2 regions of the Arthrobacter sp. DNA4 genome follow, and region 2 is predicted to be linked to the other one. Evidence: predicted binding sites of a transcription regulator. Region 2 holds the regulator's gene; the other holds the start of a gene.
What was found. Region 2 encodes LexA, which represses DNA repair genes until DNA is damaged. Its sites were predicted from a motif close to TCGAACANNTGTTCGA; they were not measured.

Region 1 (5,895 bases), 1.8 Mb from region 2:
CATGGGTGGGCTCCGAGGCGGCCGCCGGGCTGCTGGGGCTGGACCCGCTGGCCCGCATCGCCGGGCGTGGCGCGCACGCCAACGATCCGCAGTACTTCGGCTACGCCCCCGTCGAGGCCGCGAACAAAGCCCTCGAAAAGGCGGGTATCGGCTGGGACCAGGTGGGCGCCGTCGAACTTAACGAAGCCTTCGCCGCGCAGTCCCTGGCCTGCATCAACGCCTGGGGTATTGACCACTCAATCGTGAACCGGCACGGCGGCGCCATCGCCATGGGACACCCCCTGGGTGCTTCCGGGACCCGGATCCTGGGCACCCTGGCCCGGTCCCTGCAGGCCTCCGGCGAACGCTGGGGCGTCGCTGCCATCTGCATCGGCGTGGGCCAGGGCCTGGCCGTCGTGCTCGAAAACGTCACCGCTGGAAAGGACCAGTAATGCTGAACTTCGTAGATTCGGTCCAGGACGCCGTTGCCGGCATCAAGGACGGCTCCACCGTGATGATCGGCGGGTTCGGCAACGCCGGCCAGCCCTTCGAACTGATCGACGCGCTGCTGGAATGCGGCGCCACCGGCCTGACCGTGGTGAACAACAACGCCGGCCAGGGCGACCAGGGCCTGGCCCTGCTGATCAAGGAGGGCCGGGTGAAGAAAATGATCTGCTCGTTCCCGCGGCAGTCCGATTCCTGGCACTTCGACGCCAAGTACAAGGCCGGCGAGATCGAGCTCGAGCTGGTGCCGCAGGGCAACCTCGCCGAACGCATCCGCGCCGCAGGGGCCGGCATCGGCGGGTTCTTCACCCCCACCGGCTACGGCACCATGCTCGCCGAGGGCAAGGAAACCCGCTTCCTGGACGGCAAATGGCAGGTCTTCGAAACCCCGATCCACGCCGACGTCGCCCTGATCAAGGCCCTCAAGGCGGACGGCAAGGGCAACCTGGTCTACCGCAAGACCGCCCGGAACTTTGGCCCCATCATGGCAGCGGCCGCGAAGCAGACCATCGTCCAGGTGTCCGACATCGTGCCGACCGGCGGGCTGGACCCGGAGAACGTGGTCACCCCGGGCATCTACGTCAACAGCATCGTCAAAGTTGCCGGCAGCGGCAGCACAGCAGAAAAGGCGGCCTGACATGAGCGTGCAGTCCAACGAAAAGTCCCTCCAGACCTCGGCGACGCCGCTGGGCCGCGACGACCTGGCCCGGCTGGTGGCCAGGGACATCGCACCCGGGTCCTTCGTGAACCTTGGCATCGGCCAGCCCACCCTGGTGTCCAACTACCTCACTGAGGAACAGAACATCACCCTCCACACGGAGAACGGGATGCTGGGCATGGGCCCGGAAGCCAAGGGCGAGGAGATCGACGAGGACCTCATCAACGCCGGCAAGATCCCCGTCACCGAACTCCCGGGTGCGTCCTACTTCCACCACGCGGACTCGTTCGCCATCATGCGCGGCGGGCACCTGGACATCTGCGTCCTGGGCGCCTTCCAGGTCTCCGCCACCGGTGACCTCGCCAACTGGCACACCGGGGCACCCGGTGCGATTCCCGCCGTCGGCGGCGCCATGGACCTGGCCACCGGCGCCAAGGACGTCTTCGTGATGATGACCCTCCTGACCCGCGAGGGCGCCTCGAAGATCGTGGACGCCTGCACCTACCCGGTCACCGGCGTCGGCTGCGTCACCCGCGTCTACACGGACAAGGCCGTCTTCCTCATCGGCCCGGACGGCGTCACCGTCCGTGAGACCTTCGGCTGTACCCTCGAGGAACTCCAGGACCTGGTGCCCGTCCCGCTGAAGGCCACGCCCGCCGCCGCATAAGCCTGCGCCCGTCACCGCACCTAGGATTGGTAACCATGATTGACGCCGCAGGCACAGATACCCAGGCCGCCCCGCAGGCCAGCGACCAGTACGTCCAGTCGCTGGCCCGGGGCCTGGCGGTGATCCGCGCCTTCGACGCCGAGCGTCCGGTCATGACGCTCACCGAGGTGGCCTCGCGCACCAACCTCACACGGGCTACGGCCCGCCGTTTCCTGCACACCCTGGTGGAGCTCGGCTACGTGCGGACCGACGGCAAGACATTCGCGCTCACGGCCAAGGTCCTCCAGCTGGGATACGCCTACCTTTCGGGGCTGTCGCTGCCGCAGCTGGCGCAGCCGCACCTGGAGGAGCTGTCCCTCAAACTGGGGGAATCCACGTCCGCGGCCGTGCTGGACGGCACGGATATCGCCTACATCGCGCGGGTGACCAGCCGCCGGATCATGACCGTCGGCATAACGGTGGGCACCCGGTTCCCGGCCTATGCGACGTCGATGGGCCGGGTGCTGCTTGCCTACCTGCCGCCGGCGGACCTCAAGGCCTGCCTGGCGGCCACCGACGTCAAACCGCTCACCCCCCGCGCCCTGGGCACCGTCCCGGAGCTGCTGAAGGTCCTGGAAACCGTCCGGGCGCAGGGCTGGTGCCTGCTGGACCAGGAGCTGGAGCTTGGCCTCATGTCCGTGGCCGCCCCGGTCTATGACGGGGCCAAGGTGGTGGCGGCAGTAAACGTGTCGCTGCAGGCCCAGTCCGTGGAGGCGAAGCCGGACCCGCAGGCGTACCTGGCGTCCGTGGCGCAGGAGATCGTGGCCACGGCCAAGCTCATCTCCGCGGACCTCACTGCCCGCGGCTGACCTTACCCGGAGCTTAACTGAAGAGGACGACGGCGGGTGCTTCCCGCCGTCGTCCTCTTCAGTTTTTCCGGATGGCCGCGAAGGCCGCTACTTCACGTGGTTGCCCAGCTCCCGGAGCGGGGTCTTGGCGGTCTCGCGCGCCCACCAGGCACCTGCTACCGCGAGGATGGAGGAACCTGCCACGATCCAGGCGGCCGGTCCCCAGTTTGCCTTGTCCGCACCCACCAGGGCGGTGCCGAGCAACGGGGTGAACCCGGCGCACAGGATGCCGACCTGGAGTCCGATCGCCATGCCGGAGTACCGGACCTTGACGTTGAAGAGCTCGGAGAACCAGGCCGGGTAGATGGCGTTGGACATGGCATAGGTGCCGGCGGTGATCAGCGTGCTGGTCAGGAAGATCATGGGGATGTTTCCGGTGGAGATCACCCAGAAGTAGACAAAGATCATGGCCCCGGAACCGAGCACACCGCCGATGAAGATGGGACGCCGGCCAAAGCTGTCGGACCATCGGGCCATCAGTGGCTGGCTGGCGATCGCCAGGACATTGCCCAGGATGCTGACCCAGAGCATGGTGGACGCGGGCACACCCACCGAGACCGCATAGGCCAGGCCGAAGGACTGCATGAACGTGTTGGTGACGGTCTCGAAGGACATCAGCGCCACCTGGAAGAACTGGGCCGGGTGCGTCTGGAACATCTTGGCGAAGGGGAGCTTCACCAGTTCCCCGTGGTCATGCTTTTCCTCAAAGACCTCCGGCTCCTCCAGCGAGCGGCGGACCAGGTAGGCGACGATCAGGACCACCAGGGAGAGCCAGAACGGGATCCGCCAGCCCCAGGCGAGGCGGTCCGCCTCGCTCATGGCGGCCACGGGCAGGAAGGCCAGGGATGCCAGCACGATGCCGGCGGAGATGCCGCTCATGGCGAAGCTGGCGAAGTAACCGCGGCGGCCTTCGGGTGCTTCCTCCGTGGACAGTGCGGAAGCGCCTGCGGTTTCCGCTCCGGCGGACAGGCCCTGCATCAGGCGCAGCACCACCAGCAGTGCCGGGGCCCAGTAGCCGGCTGCGTTGAAGTCGGGCAGGGCGCCGATCAGGAACGTGGCACTGCCCATGAGCACCAGGGTGAGCACCAGGGTGTTCTTGCGCCCGATCTTGTCACCGAGGTGTCCGAACACCACGGCTCCGAAGGGCCGTGCGACGTAGGCGACGCCGAATGTGGCGAAGGAGGCGATGAGGGCCACCGTGGGATCGCCGGCCGGGAAGAAGATCTTCGAGAACACCAGCGACGCGGCGGTGGCGTAGATGAAGAAGTCGTAGTACTCCAGGGCGCCGCCAAGGAAGGCAGCCAGCGCGGCTTTCCGGGCGCGCTTGAGCTGGCGTTGTGCTTCAGGCGTTGACTGGGCCTGGGCTCCTGCTGCGATGTGGGTCATGGTGGGGTTCCCTTCCACGCTGAAGGTGGGGATCTGTCATTATTTGTACGCAATGCGAACAGGTGTGCGGAATGCGCCTAGAAAGAGGATACTAGGCGGTGACGCCAATCACAACGGCAAAAGGAAAGGTGCATCATGGCCGAACCACGCGGGCAGGCATCCCGGCTGGTCCTGATCGGTTCCGCCGCCTCACAGGCCATGTCTCCCGGCCTTTGGAATCCGGTTCTGCAGGAACTCGGCAGCGGGTGGACATATGAGGCTTGGGATGTGGCGCCGGACGCCGATCTTGGCGCCGTCCGGCGCAGGCTCATGGAACCGGACATCGTGGCGGCAAACGTGACCATGCCGCACAAGCACTGGGCCGCGGAAACTGCTGATGAAGCCACCGGGCCCGTCCTGCTCAGCGGTGCCTGCAACCTGTTGGTACAGCAGGGCCGCCGCCTGGCAGGGCACAACACGGACGTTACCGCCGTGGGCGTCCTGCTGGAGGGCCGGTACCAGCGGCACGCGGTGTTGCTGGGCGCCGGGGGAGCAGCCCGGGCAGCCTTGATCGCGCTCAAGGACAACCTGGGAAGAGTGTCCATTGCGGACCGCGATCCCCATGCGTCGGAGGAGTTGCTGGACCTGGCCAACGGCTTCGGCATCGAGGCGCAGGCCGTCACCTGGCAGGAGGCGCAGGACCTGGCGCCCGGGGCATCCCTGATTGTCAATGCGACACCCGTCGGGAAAAAGGCCACCGACGGTCCGGTCTGGGGCGGCGCCCGGCTGGCCCCCGATGCTGTGCTCTACGACTATGTCTACGCCGGCCACGCCACTGCCAGCGTGGAGCGGGCCATGGAGTTGGGAGTCCGGTGCATCGATGGGTGGGACCACCTTCGTGAGCAAGCCGTGGCCATGGTGCCCCTTCTTGGCCTGGGCGGCCGGGCCTGCGAGTTGCTGCGGCAAACCCTGGGAGCCCTCCGGAAAAAGCACTGAAAGGCGGACGCGCCGAACGATAAGATCGAACAGGCACCGCAGGCCGGGAGGCCGGCGCAGGTGTGCCAACCGTTCAGAGAGGAACAGCAACGTCAATGGAGGAGCAGGCAGCCTACTTCGTGAAGTCGGTTGAGAAGGCATTCGACGTCCTGCTCGCTTTCACTCCGGACCAGCCCCGGCTGACCGTGTCGCAGGTTGCAGCCCGGACGGACATGACCCGTGCCTCCGCCCGCCGCTTCCTGCTGACCCTGGCGGACCTTGGGTACATCCGCGCCGAGGGGCCGGCCTTCGAACTCACGGCCCGGTCCCTGGACGTCGGCCGTTCCTACCTTGCGGGCCTGACCTTGCCCAGGGTTGCCGAGCCCCATCTCAGGGACCTGGCTGCGGAGCTCAATGAAACAACAGCCCTGTGCGTCCTCGACGGCGGCGACGTGGTCTACGTGGCCTGCGTGCCGTCTCCGGGGCTGCTCAGCGTTTCCATCACCGTCGGCACCCGCTTCCCGGCGTGGGCAACCTCGATGGGCCGGGTCCTGCTTGCCGGGCTGCCTGGTCCACAGCTGGAGGAGTACCTCCGGTCGGTCCAGCTGCGCCGTTTTACCGACCGCTCAATCGGCAGCGTGGAGGACCTCAGGGCAGAGGTGGAAGCGGCGCGGGCCAGGGGCTGGTCCATGGTCTCCCAGGAACTCGAGGAGGGCCTGCGCGGTGTGGCCGTCCCGGTCCGCCGCGGAAACGAGGTCGTTGCTGCTGCCAACGTGTCCCTGCAGACACACCGGGCAGCGGCCCGGGACATCGAGGCAACGGTCCTGCCGCAGTTGACCGAGGCTGCGCGGCGCATTGCA
Region 2 (5,895 bases):
CAGCGAGTGCTTGCACAGGGCGGTCAGCATGTGGTCGTAGAACGGCACCGAGGTATCGATGTCCGATACGCCCGTTCCGTCGAGGTTGATCTCCACGAGTACGGAGGACTCGCTGGTGGCACGCTCCATGCGGGCGGTCCGGGCAGCAGCCGTATTCGATCCGGTTGGACTCATGGTGAAGGATCCTTAGTGCGAGAAGGAGTGGTTCAAGGCGACCAGCGCCGCAGTATCAAGTCTAGGCGTGAAGCGCGGCGTGGCCGGCAAGGATGCGTTCCAGGGACGTGAGGAAGGCTGTGGTTTCCGCCTCAGTGCCTGCGGTGACCCGGAGGTGGCCGGGGATGCCCACGTCCCTGATGAGCACGCCCGCGTCCAGCAGTTCCTGCCAGACCTGGTGCGGATTTTCCAGGGCGCCAAAGAACACGTAGTTGGAGTCCGACGCGGCGGGCTTGAGGCCCATCCTGGTCAGTTCGGCCACGATGCGGTCCCGCTGCTTCTTGATGTCTTCGACGTCGGCCATGAGCGCTTCGCGGTGCTCAAGTGCTGCCAGGGCGGTGGCCTGGGTGATGGCGGACAGGTGGTACGGCAGGCGGACCAGCCGCAGGGCATCGGTGACCTCGGGTGCAGCGGCCATGTAACCGAGCCGGGCACCCGCCAGGGCGAACGCCTTGCTCATGGTGCGGGACACGATGAGCCGCTCACGGCCGGGCAGGAGCTTCAGGGCACTGGGAGTTCCGTCGTGCGCGAACTCGTGGTACGCCTCATCGACGATGACGATGGCCTGGCTGTCGGCACCGGCGTCATAGACGGCCTCCACGACGTCCAGCCCAAGTCCCGTCCCGGTGGGGTTGTTGGGCGAGCAGAGGAACACGATGTTCGGCTGCAGTTCCTTGACCTGGCGGGCGGCCGACTCCGCGCTGAGGTCATAGCCCTCCGCGCGTTCCCCGGTGATGTACTGCGTGTCTGTTCCGCTGGCCAGCAGGGGGTACATGGAGTACGTGGGCGGGAAACCGAGTGCGGTGCGGCCCGGACCGCCAAAGGCCTGGAGGATCTGCTGGAGGACTTCATTGGAACCATTGGCGGCCCACAGGTTGGTTTCATCGAGCCCATGCCCGAGGTATTCGGCCAGGGCCTTCCGGAGCGCGGTGAACTCACGGTCCGGATAACGGTTCAGGCCCGCAGCGGCCTCCGTCACGGCGGCACTGATGGCGGCGCGCACGTCCGCGGGAACACCATGGGTGTTTTCATTGACGTTCAGCAGGATGGGGACGTCCAGTTGGGGCGCCCCGTATGGGGTCAGGCCGCGGAGGTTGCTGCGGAGGGGAAGCCGGTTCAGACGTTCTAGCTGGTCGTTCACCTGAACAGTTTAGTTGCCGCGGCAACGACCGGAAAATGTGACGGTTCCTGTTCGCCCTCGGCATGTCCCGCGGCCGCCCGCTTCACGTGAGGCGGCAGCGCAGGCAGCGGGCCCTGGCAGCCGGCGGAGGCGGCAGATCCGGCGGCTCCGGACAATCAGTGGGTGGGGACGAAGAGCTGCTGGCCCGGAAGAACGGTACCCGCGGCAAGGTTGTTAAGCTGGACGATGTCCGCCACGACGTCCCGGGCGTCCCGGTCCGGAGCGACGGCGCCCGCAATGGCCCACAGCGACTGGCCGGACTGCACGGTCACCGTAACGGTGGGCGTCACCGCAAGGTCGGCGGCCGAGTCCGACGCCTTGGCCGGGGAGTGGAAGAGGCCCGAAAGCGACAGCAGGAGTACAGCCAGGAGCACGAGCGGAACTCCGATCAGGACGATCCTCCCCCGGCGGGTCAGCCGCAGGGGCGCGGACGAAGGTGAAACCTGGTGAAGAGATAAAGCTGACATGAACTAAGCCCTCCTGGACTTGCCGTGCTGCCCGGGTGTCCGCCCGCTGCTGCCTTGCCGTTCATATCGCGCCGGGACTTCTCCCGGCCGCGTATTCGAATGGCGCATCTGCTGGTTAGAACACATGTTCGAACTTTGCTTGTTAAGTTTTAGCACCTATCAACGAACAATGTCGAGACTCGCTAGAACAAATGTTTGAAAAAGCAATGTGGCTGGCCTAGTTTTGAAACCACAGAACAACCACCACTGAAGTTGAACAGCAGGGTCTGACAATGACAGTGGGAGTCCTTCCGGCGGCACTGTGGAACAGCGGCCCACGGAAGATCCGGCGGCAAGCGAAAGGCATTGGCGAATATGGCAGCAGCAGCCGCCGGGGGCAGGACCGCCCCGCAATCCAAGAGGACAGCCAAGGGGCTGACCCCTCGGCAGAAAAAGATCCTCGAGACCATCCAGCGCTCGGTCAATGAGAACGGGTATCCGCCCTCCATGCGCGAGATCGGCGATACCGTCGGCCTTGCGAGCCTGTCCAGCGTGACCCACCAGCTTTCCCAGTTGGAGAAGCTGGGTTACCTGCGCCGCGACCCCAAGCGGCCGCGCGCCATGGAAGTGCTGATGCCGCTCACGCTGGACGGCGGGGGCAAAGGCGCCGGTGCGTCTCCTGCGCCGCAGGCTGCGGGCGGGGGCGCCACCGTCACCGAACTGCCTACCGCACTGGATACGGCCATGGTTCCTTTGGTGGGCCGGATTGCCGCCGGCGGGCCCATCCTCGCAGAACAGCTCGTGGAGGATGTCATGCCGCTGCCCCGCCAGCTGGTGGGCCAGGGCGAACTTTTCATGCTCAAAGTGGCTGGCGACTCCATGGTGGACGCCGCCATTTGCGATGGTGACTGGGTGGTGGTGAGGCGCCAGGCTGACGCGGCCAATGGGGACATTGTTGCTGCCCTGCTGGACGACGAGGCGACCGTGAAGACGTTCCGCCAGCGCGACGGCCACACGTGGCTGCTCCCCCAGAACACGCAGTACGAACCAATCCTGGGCGACCACGCCACCATCATGGGCAAGGTCGTCTCGGTCCTGCGTTCCCTCTAGCCTGCGCACGCCTGCGCGGCATCCGCGCAGGCGTTGTCCGGCAGTCCGTCAGGAAGCGTCGGCACCGAGCCGGTTGAGCGCGGCCAGCGCCTTGGCGCGGTCGGTGGTGGCCCAGAACGGGGGCAGCGCACCGCGCAGGAATCCTGCATAGCGTTCGGTGGCGAGCCGTGAGTCTAGGACGGCCACCACGCCTTTGTCCCCGGTAGACCTGATCAGGCGCCCGGCACCCTGGGCGAGCCGGATGGCCGCGTGGGTGGCGGAAACGGCCATGAAGCCGTTTCCCCCTGCCTGCGCCACGGCACGCGAACGCGCCGTCACCAGGGGATCGTCCGGCCGTGGGAAGGGTATGCGGTCTATTACCACCAGCCGGCAGGATCCTCCGGGAACGTCGACGCCCTGCCATAGGGACATAGTGCCGAAGAGGCAGGTGTCCGGTTCGTCGGCGAATTGCTTGACCAAGGCGGTCATGGTCGACTCGCCCTGGCAGAGAACAGTCATATTGAGCTTGGGCCGGAGGGCGTCGGCGGCCTCTTCGGCCGCCCGCCGCGAGGAGAACAGGCACAGGGCGCCCCCGCCTGATGCCTTGATGAGTGCTTCGAGTTCTGACAGCGCTTCCTGTGACACGCCGCGGCCGGGCTTGGGCAGGTGACCGGCTACGTAGAGGATGCCCTGCTTGGGATAGTCGAAGGGCGAGCCAACATCCACGCCCGTCCAGCTGGGGGCCCCGTCGCCTACCAGGCCCAGTCCCCCGGCCGCCGGTTCAAAGGCGGAGCCGATGGCCAGGGTGGCAGAGGTCAGCACGACGGTGTGGTCTGCGAAGAGTCCCTCCCGCAGCCTGCCGGCGACGGACAGTGGGGCTATGTTGATCAGCACCGGCGCACTGTCATCGGGCTGTGAGTATCCCTGGCCGGGATCGAAGGTGCTGGCGCGGGAGAACCACACCACTTCGCGGTTCTCGCGTGCAGCAATGAGCCTTTCGCAGAGTTCCAGGATGAGCATCAGCCGGGAACGCGCCAGCTGCCGCCCGCCGTCGGCTGTGGTGTTGCTGTCCCCTTTGGAATCGGACAACGCGGCCCGGCACGCTTCACGCAACTGGTCCACGCAGTCGAGCTGTTCATCGTTCAGCCCGTTGGGAAGCAGACCGTTCGGTGCGCCGGCAAGGGCCAGTTCCAGGTTGGCAGCTACGGCGTTCAGGGCGTCAACGGTGATGGCGGTATGTTTCCGGGCACCCGAAGCGGCAGCGTGAACCATAGCCACGGACAACTGTCCGGACACGGCGCCAGTGACCCGGTCCTGCAGTTCGTGCGCTTCGTCCACCACCACGACGTCGTATTCGGGCAGGACGGCAAGTCCCTCGAACGCGCTGACGGCCAGCATGGCGTGGTTGGTGACCACCACATCGGCCTCGGCTGCGTCTTGCCGGGCGAGTTCGCTGAAGCATTCGGCGGCCATCGGGCATTTCTGTGCCCCCAGGCATTCCATCGACGTCACGGAAACCTGGCGCCAGGCGCGGTCGGTCACGCCGGGCAGGAGCTCGTCCCTGTCGCCGGTGGTTGTCTTTTCGGCCCATTCGCGGAGCCGTACCACTTCCTTGCCGAGCTGCGACGATGGTCCGCCCACCGAAGCAGCGAAATGTGGAACGCTGGTGTCCTCTCCCAGGGAGAAGAGCTGCCCTTCCGATGGTTCCTCTGACGGGAAACCGCCTTCAAGCTTGTGGCGGCAAACGTAGTTGGACCGCCCCTTGACCAAGGCAACCTTGACCGGCCGGTCCAGTGCCGGCGTGATGTTCTTCAGGAGCCTGGGCAGGTCCCTGCCCACAATCTGGGTCTGGAGTGCCAGCGTGGCCGTGGACACCAGGGCCGGTTTGTTGCTTTCCAGGGCATGGGCGATAAGCGGTACCAGGTAGGCGAGCGATTTGCCGGTGCCGGTGCCTGCCTGGACCAACAGGTGGTTGCCGGTTTCGATGGCCCGGGCCACCTGGCGGGCCATTTCGTGTTGTCCGGTGCGGCTTTGTCCGCCCATGCCGGCGACGGCGCGGTCGAGCAGTTCAATAACGAACTGCTCGCCCGCCGTCTGCGCAGCTTCGCCGGCAGCAGGGTCAGTCATTGACGACGAATGGTTCCAGTTCAGACGCGAGGCCCTCACGGACCATCACGGCAGCCCTGGTGCCTGTCTCAACGTGGTCCAGGCTGAGGATTTCGGCGTCGGACTCGTGGAGCTTGCTGAGCAGGTCCCCGCGGTCGTACGGAATGAGCAGCTCCATCTTGACGGATGGCCGGGGGATGGACTCACTGATGGCCTTCAGCAGCTCCGGAATGCCCTCCCCCGTCCGGGCGGAGACCACCACGTGCCGCGGCTCGCGCTGCTTCAGCCGCTCCACCACGAAGGGGTCGGCTGCATCGGCCTTGTTCAGGACGATGATTTCGGGCACCTTGCGGGCATCGACTTCGCTGAAGACTTTCCGGACCGCTGCAATCTGCCCTTCGGGGTCGGGATGCGAAACGTCCACCACGTGCAGGATCAGGTCCGAGTCGGCGACCTCTTCGAGGGTGGAACGGAAGGCTTCCACCAACTGTGTGGGCAGCGACCGGACGAATCCGACGGTGTCGGCCAGGGTGTACCCCAGGCCGTCGGCGGTTTCGGCCTTGCGGACAGTGGGATCCAGCGTGGCGAACAGCGCGTTTTCCACGAGGACACCTGCGTCCGTGAGCCGGTTGAGCAGCGAGGATTTGCCGGCGTTGGTGTACCCGGCGATTGCCACCGAGGGCACTTCGTTACGACGGCGGTTGGCCCGTTTGGTCTCCCGAGCGGGCTTCATGGCGGCAATTTCGCGCCGCAGCTTTGCCATGCGGGTACGGATCCGGCGCCGGTCCAGTTCGATCTTGGTCTCACCGGGGCCACGGGAGCCCATGCCGGCAGCAGCGCCGCCCACCTGGCCACCAGCCT

Region 1: a site for LexA is predicted at 4,136-4,151, ahead of NMQ03_RS20445 (shikimate dehydrogenase). Genes of this name have one in related genera too.

Annotation. Positions count from the first base shown of each region.
Region 1 is NZ_CP101466.1:4,419,846-4,425,740, reverse strand. It holds gene NMQ03_RS20470 (thiolase family protein) at 1-431, shown strand, start outside; gene NMQ03_RS20465 (3-oxoacid CoA-transferase subunit A) at 431-1,120, shown strand; gene NMQ03_RS20460 (3-oxoacid CoA-transferase subunit B) at 1,122-1,808, shown strand; gene NMQ03_RS20455 (IclR family transcriptional regulator C-terminal domain-containing protein) at 1,844-2,656, shown strand; gene NMQ03_RS20450 (MFS transporter) at 2,744-4,081, opposite strand; gene NMQ03_RS20445 (shikimate dehydrogenase) at 4,217-5,056, shown strand; gene NMQ03_RS20440 (IclR family transcriptional regulator C-terminal domain-containing protein) at 5,152-5,895, shown strand, end outside.
Region 2 is NZ_CP101466.1:1,627,741-1,633,635, reverse strand. It holds gene hisB (imidazoleglycerol-phosphate dehydratase HisB) at 1-174, opposite strand, end outside; gene NMQ03_RS07565 (histidinol-phosphate transaminase) at 236-1,354, opposite strand; gene NMQ03_RS07560 (LysM peptidoglycan-binding domain-containing protein) at 1,510-1,860, opposite strand; gene lexA (transcriptional repressor LexA) at 2,215-2,949, shown strand; gene NMQ03_RS07550 (ATP-dependent DNA helicase) at 2,998-5,055, opposite strand; gene hflX (GTPase HflX) at 5,048-5,895, opposite strand, start outside.